3 regions of the Paraburkholderia sp. RL17-368-BIF-A genome follow, and region 2 is predicted to be linked to each of the others. Evidence: riboswitches for the same ligand, from Rfam matches in the RefSeq annotation. Region 2 holds a riboswitch; each other region holds the start of a gene.

Region 1 (5,879 bases), on a different contig from region 2:
ACAGCGCGCGTTCGCCTTCCAGTGTGAACGGTCCGCGCGCCGCGAGTATGCGAGCGCGTGCGGTATCCGCGTGCGAATCGAGGCAGCGCACGAACCAGAACTGATGCGCGGGAATCTCGTCGAGATGCGCGAGCGGTTCGCGTCCAAGCGTGAAGAGCGGCCGCGCGAATGGCGCCAGCGCCGCCGTGAGTTCGTCCCAGTCATCGACCATGCGCCAGTCGTCGCCGGCTTGCGGCTGCCAGGCGGGCCGGCGCAGCGCCCAGCACGGCACGCGCGCGGACCTGGCCGCCTGCGCCGCGTTCGCGCTAATTTGCGCCGCGTACGGATGCGTCGCGTCGATCACGAGGCCGATCGCCTCCTGTTCGATATAGCGCTGCATCCCTTCACTGCCGCCGAAGCCGCCCACGCGCACCGCGCAGCGCAGATCGTCGGGCACCTTGCCGAGTCCGGCGAGACTGTAGACATCGTGCGCGGCAAGCTGCCGCGCGATGTGCAACGCGTCGCCGGTGCCGCCGAGCAGCAGAACCCGCGTCATCGCGCCGCTCCGATCAGATTGCCCTGGCGGTCGATCGCGAATGTCTCGACGCTCACCTGCGGCGGCACGATCTCGCGCGCCACGCGAAGCGCATGTTCACAGACGATGTCGGCAAGCGGCACCTGTTGCGCATGCGCGAGCGCGACGGCCTGCTGACTCGTGTTGGCCGCGCGAATCGCGGCCTGCAACGCGTCGTCGGCGCCGTGTTCGGCGGCCCATACGGCGAGCCGTTCAAGGTCGATGCTCGAGTTGCGGCTATGCAGATCGAGGTGGCCCGCCGCGAGCTTGCTCAGCTTGCCGAAGCCGCCGCAAATGCTCAGCCGCTCGACCGGCGCGCGCTTCATATGCTTGAGCACCGCGCCGACGAAATCGCCCATTTCGATCAACGCGATGTCGGGCAAGCCGTAATGCGCGCGCATCGCGTCTTCGCTGGCGTTGCCGGTGCAGGCGGCGACATGCGTATAGCCGTTCGCGCGCGCGACGTCGATGCCTTGATGAATCGACGCGATATACGCCGAGCACGAGAACGGGCGCACGATGCCGGTCGTGCCCAGAATCGACAGCCCGCCGAGAATGCCGAGCCGCGGGTTCATCGTCTTGAGCGCGAGCGCTTCGCCGCCCTCGACGCCGATCGTCACTTCGAAGCCGCCGCGATAGCCGTGCTCGGCGGCGAGTTCGGCGAGGTGCGCGGTCATCATCTGACGCGGCACGGGGTTGATCGCCGGCTCGCCGACCGCGAGCGTCAGACCGGCGCGCGTGACGGTGCCCACGCCCGGTCCGGCGCGAAACACCACGCCCGCTTCCGCGACGAGGCGCACGCGCGCGAACACCACGGCGCCGTGCGTGACGTCGGGATCGTCGCCGGCGTCCTTGATCGTGCCGGCCTCGGCGCCGTCGTCGGTCAGGCGGCAGAACACGAGCGGCATCGGCACATGCTGGCCCTTCGGCAACACGATTTCGGCGATGTCGCTGACCACGCCCGCGAGCAGCAGACGCGCCGCCGCCAGCGACGTCGCGGTGGCGCAACTGCCGGTCGTGTAGCCGCTGCGCAGCGGCGCGGGTTGTTCGGGGGTCTCGTCGCGCATCGCGGTCAGGCGGAGCGTTCGGGCTGTGGGCGGCTTGCGGCGCGCTCGTCGCCGCAGGGCTTCACCACATCGAGCAAGGTGATCGGCAGCGCCTGCCGCCACGTATCGAATCCGCCGAGCGGTTGTGCATCGGCAAGCGCGATGCGCGTCAGCGTGCCGCCATGCTGTTCGCGCCATGCGGCAAGCGCCGCCTCGCCTTGCAACGTCACCGCGTTGGCGACCAGCCGGCCGCCGTCGCGCAGACTCGCCCAGCACGCGTCGAGTACACCCGGCACCGTCACGCCGCCGCCGATGAACACCGCATCCGGCGTCGGCAGCCCGTCGAGTGCTTCAGGCGCGCGGCCCGCGACGAGTTGCAGCCCCGGCACGCCCAACGCATCGCGATTGTGTTCGATAAAGCGCTGCCGCTCCGCGTGCGCTTCAATGGCAATCGCGCGGCAAGCCGGATGCGCGCGCATCCATTCGATGCCAATCGAGCCGCTGCCCGCGCCCACGTCCCACAGCAATTCGCCGGGCGTCGGGGCGAGGCGCGCGAGCGTGATCGCGCGCACATCGCGTTTGGTCAACTGGCCGTCGTGGCGAAACGCGTCGTCGGGCAAGCCGCAAGTGAGCGGCAGACGCGGCGCGCCATCCGTCGCGCGGCATTCGAGCGCGATCAGGTTCAGCGCGGCAACGTCGCGCGCGGACCACTGATCCGCGCGGCCGTCGATGCGCCGCTCCGCGTCGCCGCCGAGATGTTCGAGCACGGTCATGCGCGTCGCGCCGAAGCCGCGCGCGTTCAGCAGCGCAGCGAGCGCCGCGGGCGTGCCGCCGTCCGCGCTCAACACGAACACGCGCGCGCCGTCATGCAGATGCGCGTTCAGCGTCGGCTGCGGCCGGCCGACCAGCGACACGACGGCCGCATCCTGCAACGGCCAGCCAAGCCGGGCGGCGGCCAGCGACAACGACGAAGGTGCGGGCAGCACGCGCAACTCGTCGGCCGGCAACTGCCTGGCCAGCGTCGCGCCGACGCCGAACAGCATCGGATCGCCGCTCGCCAGCACGCAGACGGAGCGGCCGCGCTCGGCGAGCAACGGCGCGAGATCGAACGGACGCGGCCACGCGGCGCGGCGCGCGGCAAGCCGCGCCGGCAGCATCGACAGATGACGCTCGCCGCCGTAAATCGCCGACGCCTCCAGCAACGCACGCCGCGCGGGCCGTCCCAAACCGGCGAAGCCGTCGTCGCCGATGCCCACTACCGTCAGCCACGCCGGCATGCATCCTTCCTCATGATGTCTCTCAAAACAATGCGCTGCGCCACGCCGGTCAAAGCGTCCAGCCTCGTTGTGCTATCCGAAAAAAGGCATAATACAGCCGCCGGTGCCCTTCGGGGCCTAAGAGGGAACACAGCGGGGAAACCATCGCCGCTGCGGCTGCCCCCGCAACTGTATGCAGCGAGTCCGCCTGCGCTAAGCGCCACTGGTTCGACCGGGAAGGCCGCGGCGGACGACGACCTGCGAGCCAGGAGACCTGCCGGCGAGACTGTTCGTGCCAGCCAACATCGGGCGGGGTGTACCGATGCCGCAGCCAAGCCGCTTTATCGCTTGCTCGGGCCGTCGCGCGACGCTAACCGCGGTGTCCGTCTTGAATCGAGCTTCTCCCTCCTCCACTGTATTGCCTGACGCGGCTTTCGCGCTGCGGCCCTCGGCGTGTCCGGGGCTCGCGCGGATCGTCGCCGCGCGCGACGGCGGCATCTGCCGGATCAAGCTGCCGGGCGGCGAGCTGAGCGCGGCTCAGGCCCACGCGATCGCGGATGCGAGCACGCGGCACGCGGCGGGCGTGATCGAGTTGACGAACCGCGCGAATCTGCAACTGCGCGGCGTTCGTGGCGGCGAGGAAGCGGCGTTGATTGCGGCGTTGGTCGATGCGGGGCTTGGGCCTTTGGCGGAGGCTGGTGCTGATGCTCCCGCCGAGGCCGATGCGAACTCTGCCGCCGCCCTCACCGCTTCAGCCGCCGACGACATCCGCAATGTGATGATCAGCCCTGCCGCGGGGCGCGACCGTTCTGCGCTTTTCGACACAAGGCCGCTTTGCACGACTTTGCTCGCGCTCTTGCAAAGCGACGCGCGTTTCGCGGCGCTGTCGCCGAAATTCGCGCTGCTCGTCGACGGCGGCGAGCGTCTTGCGCGGCTCGATCATCCGCATGACGTGTGGCTCGCGGCATCGCAGGGTGGTTCCGGCGAGATCCGCTTCGTGTTCGGCCTCGCCGGTTGTCCACCGGTTGCTGCGACGAATTCGGCGACGATTCATGCAGGCGCACTCGCCGCCGTGCTGCCGTCGCAAGTTCCGGCGCTGGTGCGGGCGCTGCTGCATACGTTTCTCGATCTCGCCGCCGACTCCGACACGACCCGCATGCGTCACCTGCTCGCCGAACATTCCGCCGACGCAATCCTGCGACACGCGCAAACCTACGTCGATTTCCCGTTGGCACGCGACGCAGCGCTCGCCGAGTGGCAGCGCAGCACGCCCGCCGATGCCACGCTGCGCGTCGGCGCTCACGCCCAGCGTATCGCGGGAACGTGGCACGTCGGCGGTCAACCGCTGCTCGGCCGCATCGACGCAACCGCGCTGCATGGCCTCGCTTCGCTGGCGCGGCAACACGCGAACGGCGCGCTACGCATCACGCCGTGGCAAAGCGTTCTGCTGCCCGACATCGCCACACATGCCGTGCCCGCCGTGCTTACCGCGCTAAAAACGCTCGGCTTTGCGTGCGACCTGGACGACCCCGCTTCACGCCTCATCGCGTGCGCCGGTTCCACCGGCTGTGCAAAAAGTCTCGCGGATACCAAAGCCGACGCGCTCGCGCTCGCCGCGCGCCTGCCCGCGGGCGTCGACGTGCACCTGAGCGGCTGCCCGCGCTCCTGCGCCGCCGCGCATTGCGCGCCGTTCACGCTGCTTGCCGCGGCGCCCGGCCTCTACGATCTTTACCGGCGCGACGCACAGCCGGGTTTCGGCGAATGCGTCGCGCGCCGACTGACGATCGCACAAGCCGCCGACACCCTCGCGCAACTCGCCCAAGCCGGACAGACGCACGCCCAGGACGCACGACCAGAATGCCCGACTCAAATGAGTGATACCGATGCTTGATTACATTCGCGACGGTCAGGAGATCTATCGCCAATCCTTCGCGACGATCCGCGCCGAAGCCGATCTGTCGCGCATCCCCGCCGACCTCGAAAAGCTCGCGGTGCGCGTGATCCACGCGTGCGGGATGGTCGACGTGATCGGCGATCTCGCGTTCTCGCCGAATGCCGGCACGGAGGGGCGCCTCGCGCTCGCGCAAGGTGCGCCGATTCTCTGCGACGCCGGCATGGTCGCGCAAGGCATCACGCGCGCGCGCCTGCCCGCGAACAACGACGTGATCTGCACGCTCACGCACGAAGACGTGCCCGACCTCGCGCGCGAACTCGGCAACACGCGCTCGGCCGCCGCGCTCGAATTGTGGCGTCCGCGTCTTGCGGGCAGCGTCGTCGTGATCGGCAATGCGCCGACCGCGCTGTTTCATCTGCTCGACATGCTCGATGCCGGCGCGCCGAAACCCGCGCTGATTCTCGGCTTTCCGGTCGGCTTCGTCGGCGCGGCCGAATCGAAAGCCATGCTCGCGGGCGACAGCCGCGGCGTGCCGTATGTCGTCGTGCATGGCCGCCGCGGCGGCAGCGCGATGGCCGCCGCCGCGGTCAACGCGCTGGCGACGGAGGTCGAATGACCGCCGCGCCGCAACGTGCAGGGCGTCTCTTCGGACTCGGCGTGGGTCCGGGCGATCCCGAACTCATCACGCTCAAAGCACTGCGTCTCCTGAAGGCCGCGCCGGTGGTCGCGTACTTCGTCGCGAAGGGCAAGAAGGGCAACGCGTTCAGCATCATCGAGGCGCATTTGCACGACGCGCAGCAGCATCTGCCGCTCGTCTATCCCGTGACGACCGAGGCGCTCGAGCCGCCGCTTTCGTACGAAGCGATCATCGCGGACTTCTACGACACGGCCGCGCAGATCGTCGGCGGACATCTGGACGCGGGGCGCGACGTCGCGGTGATCTGCGAAGGCGATCCGTTTTTCTACGGCTCGTATATGTATCTGCACGACCGGCTCGCCGCGCGCTACGAGAGCGAGGTCGTGCCGGGCGTGTGCTCGATGCTCGGCGGCGCGGCCGTGCTCGGGGCGCCGCTCGTCTATCGCAACCAGAGCCTGTCGGTGCTGTCGGGCGTGCTGCCCGAAGACGAACT
Region 2 (5,879 bases):
ACGCCCTTCGAGGCCGCGCTTCAGATGCAGCATTTCCTGGGGGCCGCATGCGTCGAGCCGCGGCAGCACGTCGTTGCGCAAACGTTCGAGTACGCGTGATGCTTGCGGCAGGCTGACTTCGGCGAAAGCGTTTGAAGCGTCGCCTTGCTCCTTGCACATTGCACGCAGCATGTCGGCTGCGAGCAGTTCGAGACGCTCGCGCGTATCGCCGCAATGCCGCCACGGCGCGTCGCTCACGCGTTGCAGAACATCGGAACGCGGACCCGTCCATGCCGCCGACCAATCGACAGACAACGGATCGAAGAACCGATCGATGTTCAGATCGCGCGCCAACGCATCGATCAAACCTGCGTTGCCGCCTTGCCCATCGCCGACGGGAAAGCGCCCCAGCGCGAGCAACGTATCGCGCCGTTGCACGCCGTGCGGCGATTGACCGAACGTATGCAACCCATCGCGAATCTGCGCCTCTTTCAATTCGCAGAGCCACGCATCGACGCGGGTCAACAGCACATCTTCATCGTCCTCGCCGTTCGGCTCCGACAGGCTCAGCTCTTCATGCAACCTGTGTTCTACGATGGTCGCGAGAATCGTGCGCCGCAACAGCTTCGAGCGGCGCGGATCGACCATCAATGCTTCATAGTATTCGTCGACCTGGCGCTCGAGATCCTGCAGCGGCCCATAGCTTTCCGCGCGCGTGAGCGGCGGCATCAGGTGATCGACGATCACCGCCTGCGCACGGCGTTTCGCCTGGCTGCCCTCGCCTGGATCGTTGACGATGAACGGATACAGATGCGGCATCGGCCCGAGAATCAGATCGGGCCAACACGTATCGCTCAACGCGACGCTCTTGCCCGGCAGCCATTCCAGGTTGCCATGCTTGCCGACATGCACGATTGCGTCGATGCCGAACTGATGACGCAGCCAGAAATAGAACGCCAGGTACGCATGCGGCGGCACCAGCTCGGCGTCGTGATAGCTCGCGTAGTCGCCCTGGTCACGTGAACGCGACGGCTGAATGCCGACGAACACATGACCGCAGCGCCAGCCTGAAATCATGAAACGGCCGCGCCGCACGGTCGGGTCCTGGTCCGGCGGCCCCCAACGCGCGTTCAGCGCATCGCGCGTCTGAGCAGGCAGCGCGTTGAAATGCGCGAGGTAGTCGCCAAGCGCGAAGCTTTGCAAAGCGGGCCGCAGATCGCGCACGACGGGATCGTTCGTCACGCCTTCGGTCAGCTTCTTCAGCAGCGCGTCGCCGTTTTCTGGCACGTCGGCCACGCGATAACCTTCGTCGCGCAGCATCGACAGAATGCCGACCACCGACGCCGGCGTATCGAGTCCGACGCCATTGCCGATGCGTCCCTCGCTCATCGGATAGTTAGCGAGAATCAGCGCGAGCTTCTTCTCGGCGTTATCGAGCGAACGCAGCCGGCACCAGCGGCGGCTCAGTTCAGCGAGAAAACGCACGCGCTCGAGATCCGGCTGATAGCGGACCACGTCGACTTCCGTATGCGGACAACGATAGGCGAGTCCCTTGAAACTGATCGCGCGCGTGATGATGCGGCCGTCCACTTCCGGCAGCGCGATATGCATCGCGATGTCGCGCGAATTGAGACCCTGGTTGTCCTTCACCCAGTCGTCGCGATTGCCGCCGCTCAGGATCACTTGCAGCACCGGCGCATCGCCTGCGAGCGCGAGCGGCTCTGGATCGTCGATCGCAGACGCGGCGAACGCAGTGGTGTTGAGCACGAGTGCGGCGTCATGTTGCGCGCACAACGACTGCACGACTTCGCGGCTCATCGCATCTTTTAGCGACGTGATGGCGATCGGCAGCGGGTTCATGCCTTCGGATTCGAGCGCGTCGATCAGCGCGTCGAACACCGCGGTATTGGCCGCCTGAAGATGCGCCTTGTAGAACAGAATCGCGGCAACAGGCGCGGCATGCTGCCAGCGCGCCTGCCAGTCGGCGATAGTCGGCGTATCGCATGCGGGATGGTAGAGCGACGCGGCTGGCAACGCGCGCGGCGGCGCCGGTTCGCGGCCCCACCCAAGCGCGCGATGCGCGATGCAGCGCAGGAACGCCTCGGCGTTCTGCGGCCCGCCTTCGCGCAGATAGCGCCACAGTTGATGGCATAACGCTGCATCGGCGGTACTGCGTGCGAGCAGGTTCGGATCTTCCTGGAGATCGCCGGAAAACATCGCGAGCGTCTGCTGTTTGCGCTCCGCAAGCGCGACCACCTGCTCGATGCCGTATGGCCAGTACGCCTCGCCGCCAAGATGATCGACCACGACCACGCGCGCATGTTGCAACACGTCTTCGACGTAAAAGTCCACGGAGGCAGGCTGCCGCAGATACGTGACATTCGCGAGGCGCACGCTCGGAAAGCCGTCGCCGAGACGGGGAAACACGCTCGCGAGCAACGACAGCGTCGTATCCGCGGAACTCAGAATGACGATGTCCGCGGGCCGCTGATCGATGCGGATCACGCCTTGCGTATCGTCGACGAAACCGCCCGGCGTGGTGCGCAGCAGATGCATGTGTCTATACCGGCTTACGTCTGTTGCGCGGCGACAGCGGCTGCGACGCCGAGCGCGGCGTCGAACGCGCGTTGCAGCGCAGCCTGGTCGAGGTCTTCACCGATCAGCACGAAGCGGCTTTCGGCGCCTTCGCCTAGTTCTTCCAGTTCACCTGGCTGCCAGCGTCGATCGAAATAACTATCGAAGCGCCGGCCCACGCCTTGAACGACGAGCCGCATCGGCGCGCCCGGCAACGCCGCGAAACCCTTCACGCGATAAATCGTGTTGTTCCCCACGAGTCCTTGCAGCGCGGCGATCACCGCTTCACGCGACTGCGCCTTTGCATTCACGACCACCGAATCGAACTCATCGTGATGATGATCGGCGTCGTCGGCCGAACCGTGGTGATCGTGGCGCAAGTGAATGGTTTCCTCCGACGCCGCTTCGAGCCCGAACAACGCGTGCAGATCGAGCTCGCCCCTATGGGCGCGCACGATCTTCACCTGAGGCGGAATTTCGGCGCGAATCACGGCTTCGACCGCGTTCTGGCCTGCTTCGTCGAGCAGATCGGTCTTGTTCAGAATCACCAGATCCGCAGCCGACAATTGATCCTCGAACAATTCGTGCAGCGGCGACTCGTGGTCGAGATTCGGATCGGCCTTGCGTTGCGCGTCGACGGCAAGCGGATTTTCAGCGAATTGGCCGCTTGCCGCAGCGGGTCCATCGACGACGGTAATCACCGCATCCACCGTGAAACTGTTCTTGATCTGCGGCCAGTTGAACGCCTGCACGAGCGGCTTCGGCAACGCGAGCCCCGACGTTTCGATCAGCACATGGTCGATCTGCTCACGGCGCTCGACGAGTTTTTCCATCACCGGAAAGAACTCTTCCTGGACCGTGCAGCACAGGCAACCGTTCGCCAGTTCATACAATTGGCCTTCGGTCTCGACGCCGTTTTCATCGCAACCAATGCCGCAACCTTTGAGGATTTCACCGTCTATGCCGATCTCGCCGAACTCGTTGACGATCACCGCAATGCGCTTGCCGCCCGCGTTCCGAAGAATGTGCCGCAGCAACGTCGTCTTGCCGCTGCCGAGAAAGCCCGTGACGATGGTGACGGGAATCTTGCGCATCTGAACTTGCATGGTGAGTCCATCCGTGAGAGTTGCATCTGCTGGCCGGCCGAATCACGCGCTTTGCGCATGACGTCGCATCGCAAAACGCGGGAACGCACGACGGCCTTGCCGCTACACCAGGGAAACGCAGAATACGGGTATGAGGTCATGAGCGCAGCGCCGCTTCCCCGCGGCGTTCGCCCTTCGTGTTCCGGCCGGTATCCGGGCTGGCGAAAGCGCCGCTTCCCCTTCCCGGACGAGTGATTTCTCGCCCAGTGGTGATATGCCGACGCGGCCTTGCGCGTGGACATCGAAGCCGGCTCCGCGGCGCCATGCAAACCGCCATGACGTCGCTTTTCGCTTACCGTTGCGGGGGCAGCACAGGTTGACCCGATCCATGCGAGGCGGGCGCCCTGTTTCCCGTTTAACTGCATGCGCACGAGCGCGCACACGAGCACCAGAAGTGCGTGCGAGTGTAGGCCGCGCGCCTTGCGCCGTCAAGAAAACGCAAGCCCGGCGCGCTTATCGGACGGGCTTGCCGTGTGCTATCGTATGCGCGCGTCTGGTGCCCGCACATGTGCTCGCGTGTGCAGTTAAACGGGAAACAGGCAGCGCGCTTGCGCTCAACCTGTGCTGTCCCCGCAACGGTAAGCGACCGGCGGCGCGATTATTTTTTGCGCCGCACATGCGTTTTCAGTGCCACTGTCCAGCACATTCGAACGAATGTGGGCGGGAAGGCAAAGCGCGTGAGGCCGCCAGCCCGGATACCGGCCAGACGCGGAGGCGGCCGTGCGTTGTTAACGTCACGCCGCCGGCCGCCGGAATCCGCGAGGGACGGATGTGAAGGCGCTCAAGCACGACTTAGGGAAGCGGTCTGCAATCCGCGTTTGCTGTCGTGCGCGAATGCACAGTTTCGAATGACTTCAATTTCCATCACATTGCGTGTATGTCGACGCTGCGCGATTGCATGTGCGCCGACGCGGCGCATGCCGCGATGAAACGCGCATGGCTGATCGGCGCAGGCCCCGGCGACGTCGAACTGATGACGCTGAAGGCAACCCGCGCGCTCGCGCAAGCCGACGTGATACTCGTCGACGATCTGGTGAACCCCGACGTGCTGCAATTTGCGCGCGCCGATGCGTGCATCGTGTATGTCGGCAAGCGCGGCGGTCATCCGTCGACGCCGCAACACGGCATCGTCGAACAAATGCTCGCGCATCTGAACGAAGGGCGCAGCGTCGCGCGTTTGAAGGGCGGCGATCCCTTCGTGTTCGGCAGAGGCGGCGAAGAGCAACAGGCGCTGCATGCGGCGGGCGTCGACGTCGAAATCGTCAGCGGCATCACGGCCGGCATTGCGGCGCCGGCGGCCATCGGCATTCCGGTCACGCACCGCGATCATGCGCAAGGCGTGGTGTTCGTGACCGGCCACGGCGCGGGCACGAGCGAGCCGGATTGGGCCGCGCTCGCCGCCACGCGCATGACGCTCGTCATCTATATGGGCATGCGGCGGCTAAACGACATCGTCAGCGCGTTGCTGGCAGCGGGCATGTCGGCACAGACTCCGTGTGCCGCGATCGAATCCGCAACGCGCCCCGAGCAGCGGCATGCGCTCGCCACACTCGGTGATTTCGCCGATGCCGTCGCGCGCGCGGGACTCGGCTCGCCCGCGATCGTGGTGATCGGCGGCGTCGCGTCGCTGGCGAAGGATGACCGATGAAAACGCTTAGCGTGGGCATCGGTTGCCGCTTGCATACGTCGGCGGAAGAAATCGAAAACGCTGTGCGCGCAGCGCTCGGCTCGCATGCGTTCGAAGACATCGCGGCCGTCGCCTCGATCGAAACCAAAGCGCAAGAACCCGGCTTGCTCGCGTTCTGCGCGCGCCACAAATTGCCGCTGCAACTCTTCACTCGCGAGCAGATTGCCGCGCTGCATGTCGCCGAGCCGTCGGCGGCGGCGCGCGAGCATCTCGGCGTCGACGGCGTCTGCGAACCGTGTGCGTTGCTTGGCGCGTCGATCCACGCTGCTGCGCACACGCCCTATCTCGTCGCTCGCAAAACCGTCCACGCGGGCGTCACCGTGGCGATTGCATCGACCGAACACGCGCTGCCGCGCAGCGCCACCTTCACTGACCAGGACCTTCCATGAAGACCGATCCCGAATCGCATCAACGCATGACCGAACGCCGGCGCGAAGGCCACGAAAAGAAACAGGCCAACGCGACCGTCGAAAAGGGTCTGCTGATCGTCAACA
Region 3 (5,879 bases), on a different contig from region 2:
GCGGCGCGCGAGACCGAGCACGAGCAGAATCGATACGAATGCGCCTGCGAACGCGGACGCATCGACGAGCCACCACGCGCTGCCGGCGATCATCGCGATCAGCGCGAAGCTCGCGGCCCCGCCCGATACGCCCAACACGTACGGCTCCGCGAGCGGATTGCGCAACAGCACTTGCAGCAGCGCACCGGCCATCGCGAGCAATGCGCCGCACGCGAAACCGGCTAATGCGCGCGGCAAGCGCAGCGTGCGGACGATCTCGCCGGCGAGATCCTCGGAGGCGCTTGCAGAGCCGGACGCGGACGCATGCAACGGCGACAGCGCCTCGATCACGCGCGCGGGCGCGAGCGAGACGCTGCCCAGCGCCAGCGACGCCATCAGCACGACCAGCGCGGCGAGCGCGAGCACGAGCCAGATTGCCGCGGCGCGCTTCGCGGTCATCGCGTGCAATGCGGCGGGCAACGAACCTGGATGACGACTCATCGGCGCGCTCTCAACATGGCGCGCGCATCACTGCTGCTGCCAGCCGAGCGTGACATACGCACCGCGCCCCGGCGAGTTATACGAGTAGGCCGTTTCATAGTCCTTGTTCAACAGATTCTGGATTTGCGCGGCCACGTACCAGGCTTTCGTGATGTTGTAGCGCGCGGACAGATTCACGATGCCGTAGCCGCCGAGCTTGCCGCTGCTGTCCTCGCGCGGGCCGCTCACGACCCACTCGCCGCCCACGCGCCACCCTGCGATGCTGCGGTTCACCGTCAAGGACGCGAAGCGCCGCGCGCGCCGCACGAGGTCCACGTCGTTGTCGAGATCGACGGGATTTTGCAGCGTGACCGATGCGCGCACATCGGTCTTGCCCACATGTCCGCTCCACGATCCCTCGAGCCCCTGCACTTTTGCATGCCCCACGTTCTCCGCCAGATAGATGCCCGGCGTGACCTGCTGATAGTCGATCAGATTCGAATAACGCGTCTGGAAAGCACTCAAACGCATCACGCCCAACGCATTCGACGCGTACTGCAGCGCCGCTTCGAGCGAATGGCTGCGCTCGGGCTGAATCGACGGATTGCCGCTTAGCGGATAGTACAGATCGTCGAAGCTCGGCGCGCGAAACGAATCCGAATAGCTTGCGCTCAGCTTCCAATGCGGCGTGATGTCGAACCCATAGCCGAGATAGTAACTGTTCGCTCCGCCGAAATCGGAGTACTGGTCGCGCCGCACGTTGGCCTGGATCTGATTGCGTCCGAAGCGCGCCGTGTAGCCCGCGAAGACGGAATCGACATGCCGCGTGGGCGCGGCGAACGTATCGGAGTCGAGGCTCTGATCGAGATGCTCGTAGCCCACGCGCAGTTTTTGCTGCGCGGCCAGCGCGAAATCGTTCTGCCACGTGTATTGCCGGTTGTCGGTATCGAAGCGTCCGTTGTAGAGGCCGTTGGTCTTCGACACGCTGCGGTCGTCGCCTTCGGACACGATGAAGTGCGTGGTCCACCAGTCGGTCAGCTTGCCGTTGGCGAACGCGGACACCTGCCGCACTTTCGTGTAGAGGTTGTTCAGATCGGTCGGCGCGCCGTACGCGTTGTCGTAGCTGTTGTTGCCGTTCGACTGCAGATAGCGGACGCCCGCGTCCCATTGGTCGTTGAACTTGTGGCGCAGCGACGCCGAAATGCTCTCGTTCAGATAGCCGTTCGCGTTCGGATTCGCGTTGGGCGCCTCGCTTGGATTGAGCGCTGAAAAGCCGTCGTCTTTCGAGCGCGCGAGCGAAATGCTGAAGGTCGTGCGGCCGTCTTTATCCAATGCGCCGTTCGCGCCGACCTGCTGCGTCTGCGTGTGATAGCTGCCGTAGCCCAGGGAGAAATTGAAACGCGGCGGATGCGCGCCGCCGTCTTTCGTGAACACCTGTACCACGCCGCCGATCGCACCGGAGCCGTATAACGCGGACACGTTGCCGTTCACGACTTCGACGTGATCGATCTGATCGAGCGGAACCTGCGCGATTTGCGCGGTGCCGAGACTCACGGAATCGACGCGCACGCCGTCGATGAGAATCAGCGATTGCGTCGACGACGCGCCGCGCAAATAAAGGCTCGCCGTCGAACCGGGCCCGCCTGTACGCGAGATTTGCGCGCCGGGCGCGAGTTGCAGCAGGCCGGGCAGATCCGTTGCGGTGGTGTCGGCCAGGTCCTGCTGATCGAATAGCGACGTCTGCGGGATCGTATCGGCAAGCGCTTGCGGTCCGCGCTCGGCGGTCACCACGACGGGCGATAAAACAGTGGACGATGCAGTGGACGAAGCGGTGGACAAAGCGTCGGCGTTTGCAGGCGCGGCGGCCTGCGCATGCGCGAGATGGGGCAGCCCGGCAAAAGCGAGCAGCACCGCGCGGGCGATGGGGGACAGCATGAAGTGAGATTTCCCGTGGATGGCGTGCGCGGCCCGCTTCCCCGCAGGCCGTCGCGTAACGAGGCGCGTGCGCTTTTGACAATTCGCGCCGCGCGCCCCTCCCTCTGGCCGGTATCCGGGCTAACGACTTTCGATCCCGCCTTCCCACGCGTGACGCGCAGTGGCACACTCGCGAGTTGAACCGGAACACGCGATGGGGATCGAACTGCAAAAGCGCGAACTGCTGTTCGAAATACGATTCGTACCGCAGCACTGAACTGCGATGAGCAGCAATGAACTGCAGCGAATGCGACGAACTGCAATGCACGCGAAATGCGGTCGCTTACCGTTGCGGGGGCAGCGCAGGTTGGCGCGTTCGGGTAGAACGGCGCGGCCTGCTTCCCGTTTAACTGCGCGCACAATGAAATGCGCGCGGGCACCAGAGTGCGGCCAGTGTATGAGCGCCCTCTGAGTCAGTCAAGAACGCGGGCCGCGAGAGCGATTCATTCGGACAGGGTCGAGCTATTGTCCGACGCGATCTCCGGCACGCGCGTAGTTTCTCTTCTTCAGTCGAAAAAAGGCTGCAAAAAGCGGGGTTGTTACGTCTCGAAACGAGACAAATGTCGGAACGTGCGACATTCCGCGCTAAAATGCGATGTCTTTAGAGGACGCAGCACATGCTCACCGAACTCGAAACACTTTCACAGAATATCGGCAAGCTGATCGCGATCAGCCAGCGCCACAATGAAGCGCGCCTCGCGCTCGAAGAGCAACTCGCGCAGTCGCGCGCCGAAGCCGAAGCTACGCGCACGGAACTTGCGCTGCTGCGCGAGGAACGCGACGCACTGCAAGCGGAGCGCGACGCGCTGTCGGCCAAGATCGACGACGCGCAGGTGCGCCTGAACGCGATCCTCGAAAAATTGCCGCGTGCGCGTGCGCACAACGAGCCGGACAACCAGCTCGATCTGCTCGAGCCCGCTCCGCACGAGGTCGAAACAGAGAGCGACGCCACTCGCCACGGAGAAAATGCATGACGACCAAGCAGATCGAAGTATCGATTCTCGGCGTGCCCTATCGCCTCGCCTGCTCGCCGGAAACGGAAGGCGCGCTGCTTGAAGCAGTCGCGCGAGTCGACGCCGAAATGTCGAAGATCCGCAATAACAGCAACGTGCGCGGCACGGATCGCATTGCAGTCATGGCTGCGCTGTCGCTGGCATCCGAACTGCTTAAGCTGCAAACAAGCGTGCGTCACGGAGAAGCATTTCCCGCTGAAGAAATCCGGCGTACAATGCATCAAATGAACGAGCAACTGGGTACTGTCATCGAGCAGTACAGCGTGCAGTAAGTTGCAAGTAGCATGTTGCAAGCAGTGCGGCCGGTGCTGATACCGGCTGCGGATTCAAACGGAAAGTAAGCAGGCAAGGTTCGTGAAGCATGCACGAACTGCGCGAGGCGAACAGGTCCCCAACGTTTGAGTCAATCGTTTGAGTGTCATCGGTTTAGCTTCATCGGTTTAGCTTCCCTGCCTGGTTCGCCAAGGTCATATATTCCTTGAACCAATGCCATGTGCACGGTTGCGGAAATTTGTAGCACGGGCGTGCGCGTCACTCTGTCTGATGTACCCGAAGTGCTGCTAACTGCGACCAATTCTGAACCCCCGGTTCAGGATGCCGGCCTAGCGGCTAAGGCGGGGACCTTATTTGGAACGGCATCGGACTTGCGTCCGGTGCCGTTTTTGTTTGGGCGCCGTGCTTCTTCAAACCCCTAACGTTCAATTCGATTCATGCGCTACTGGCTAATGAAGTCCGAACCGGACGAAGCAAGCATCGACCATCTCGCCAACGCCGCGCACCGCACGCTGCCGTGGACGGGCGTGCGCAACTATCAGGCTCGCAACTTCATGCGCGATGGCATGCAGATCGGCGACGGCGTGCTGTTCTATCACTCGAGCTGCCCCGAGCCGGGCATCGCGGGGCTTGCTGAAGTTGCGTCCACGGCCTATCCGGACCCCACGCAGTTCGATAGCAAGAGCCCGTATTACGACCCGAAGTCGTCGCAGGAAACGCCGCGCTGGCTGCTCGTCGACGTCGTGTTCAAGAAGAAGATTCCGTTGATTCCGCTCGCCGCCTTGCGCGAGCATGAAGAACTGAAGGACATGCGCGTGCTCGCGAGAGGCAACCGTCTGTCGATCACGCCAGTGACCGAAGCGGAGTGGCGCTTCATCACGACGCGGCTCGTTTGACGTCGCGCGGCCCACGCTGCAGCAACGTTGAAGCAAGGTTAAATTAGGGAACCAAGCTCAGGTTACGAGCGCCTAACGGACTCGCAAACGGCTTCGGCAAGCGTCGTGCCGTTGCGTCGCGCTCGCCTCGTCGCGCGCAACCCTGTTCAAGCATGGAGTCCAATAATGACGAAACACACCGCACGTGCACTCGCTTTCGCGCTGGTCTGCGCGGCGCCCGCTGCACTCGCGCTCACGCCCGCCGTTGCGCGCGCGCAGAGCGTCGTGCCCTATCAACCGGCCGGCGTGCTGTCGCTGAATGCGCAAGCGAGCGCCGACGTACCGCAAGACGTGGTCGACATCACGCTCTTTTATGAGCAGGAAGCGAGCGACCCGTCGGCGCTCACGTCAACGCTGAATCAGCGTGCCGATTCCGCGTTGCAAAAAGCAAAGGGTGTGAGCGGCGTGACCGCGCGCACCGGTTCGTTCTCGATTTATCCGTCGACCGATCGTGACGGGCGCATCTCCGCATGGCGCGGCCGCACGGAGATCGTGCTCGAGTCGCACGACTTCACCGCGGCGTCGAAGCTCGCGGGGCAAATGGCTTCCATCATGCAGGTCGGCAACGTGCAGTTCTCGCTGTCGCCCGCGGCGCAGCGCGTGGCCGAACAGAAGCTCACCGGCGAGGCGATCAAGTCGTTCCGCGAGCAGGCGGCATCGTCCGCGCAGGCGTTCGGCTACAGCGGCTATTCGATCCGCGAGGTCAACGTCGGGCACAACGGCTCGATGCCGCGGCCGGTCATGATGATGAGCGCGCGCGCGATGGGCGCGGACGCGAAAATGGCTGCGCCGGTGCCGATAGAAGGCGGCACGTCGACGGTGACGGTGAATGTGTCGGGCTCGGTGCAGATGAAGTAACACGCTGGCACTTCGCCAGATTTTCGGCCAAACAAAAACGCCACGGGCATGCACTGCATCCCGTGGCGTTTTGCTGTCCATCGCGCGCAAAAGAAAACGCGCGCCACGCGTTACGGCAACGCGTGAGCCGCTTCGCTGCGGCCGCGCCGATACGACCATACCAGCATCGCGATGCCCGCGAGAATCATCGGCAGCGAAAGCCATTGACCCATCGAGAGACCCATTGCGAGAAGACCGAGGAAGTCGTCGGGCTCGCGTGCGAATTCCACCGTGAAGCGCGCGAGGCCATAGCCGATCAGGAACACGGCGGAAATCGCGCCCATCGGCTTCGGCTTGCGCGAAAAGAAGAACATGACGAAGAAGAGCG

Evidence for each region. A riboswitch is a leader RNA that binds a small molecule or an ion and turns the genes downstream of it on or off. The one in region 2 is predicted to bind cobalamin.
Region 1: linked by a shared signal. The riboswitch ahead of cobG (precorrin-3B synthase) and the one ahead of cobW (cobalamin biosynthesis protein CobW) in region 2 are both predicted to bind cobalamin.
Region 3: linked by a shared signal. The riboswitch ahead of P0D87_RS16800 (TonB-dependent receptor domain-containing protein) and the one ahead of cobW (cobalamin biosynthesis protein CobW) in region 2 are both predicted to bind cobalamin.

The regions. Positions count from the first base shown of each region.
Region 1 covers NZ_JARESN010000002.1:480,417-486,295, reverse strand. The annotation lists gene P0D87_RS05225 (cobalt-precorrin-6A reductase) at 1-535, opposite strand, end outside; gene P0D87_RS05220 (cobalt-precorrin-5B (C(1))-methyltransferase) at 532-1,620, opposite strand; gene P0D87_RS05215 (bifunctional cobalt-precorrin-7 (C(5))-methyltransferase/cobalt-precorrin-6B (C(15))-methyltransferase) at 1,626-2,876, opposite strand; cobalamin riboswitch at 2,961-3,151, shown strand; gene cobG (precorrin-3B synthase) at 3,235-4,746, shown strand; gene P0D87_RS05205 (precorrin-8X methylmutase) at 4,739-5,365, shown strand; gene P0D87_RS05200 (precorrin-2 C(20)-methyltransferase) at 5,362-5,879, shown strand, end outside.
Region 2 covers NZ_JARESN010000034.1:3,459-9,337, forward strand. The annotation lists gene cobN (cobaltochelatase subunit CobN) at 1-2,535, opposite strand, end outside; gene cobW (cobalamin biosynthesis protein CobW) at 2,550-3,659, opposite strand; cobalamin riboswitch at 3,826-4,106, opposite strand; cobalamin riboswitch at 4,176-4,419, shown strand; gene cobA (uroporphyrinogen-III C-methyltransferase) at 4,624-5,346, shown strand; gene P0D87_RS31400 (cobalamin biosynthesis protein) at 5,343-5,774, shown strand; gene cobO (cob(I)yrinic acid a,c-diamide adenosyltransferase) at 5,771-5,879, shown strand, end outside.
Region 3 covers NZ_JARESN010000008.1:262,745-268,623, forward strand. The annotation lists gene P0D87_RS16795 (FecCD family ABC transporter permease) at 1-480, opposite strand, end outside; gene P0D87_RS16800 (TonB-dependent receptor domain-containing protein) at 508-2,394, opposite strand; cobalamin riboswitch at 2,484-2,832, opposite strand; gene P0D87_RS16805 (hypothetical protein) at 3,051-3,407, shown strand; gene P0D87_RS16810 (cell division protein ZapA) at 3,404-3,718, shown strand; RNA gene ssrS (6S RNA) at 3,890-4,071, shown strand; gene P0D87_RS16820 (EVE domain-containing protein) at 4,157-4,615, shown strand; gene P0D87_RS16825 (SIMPL domain-containing protein) at 4,781-5,512, shown strand; gene lgt (prolipoprotein diacylglyceryl transferase) at 5,623-5,879, opposite strand, start outside.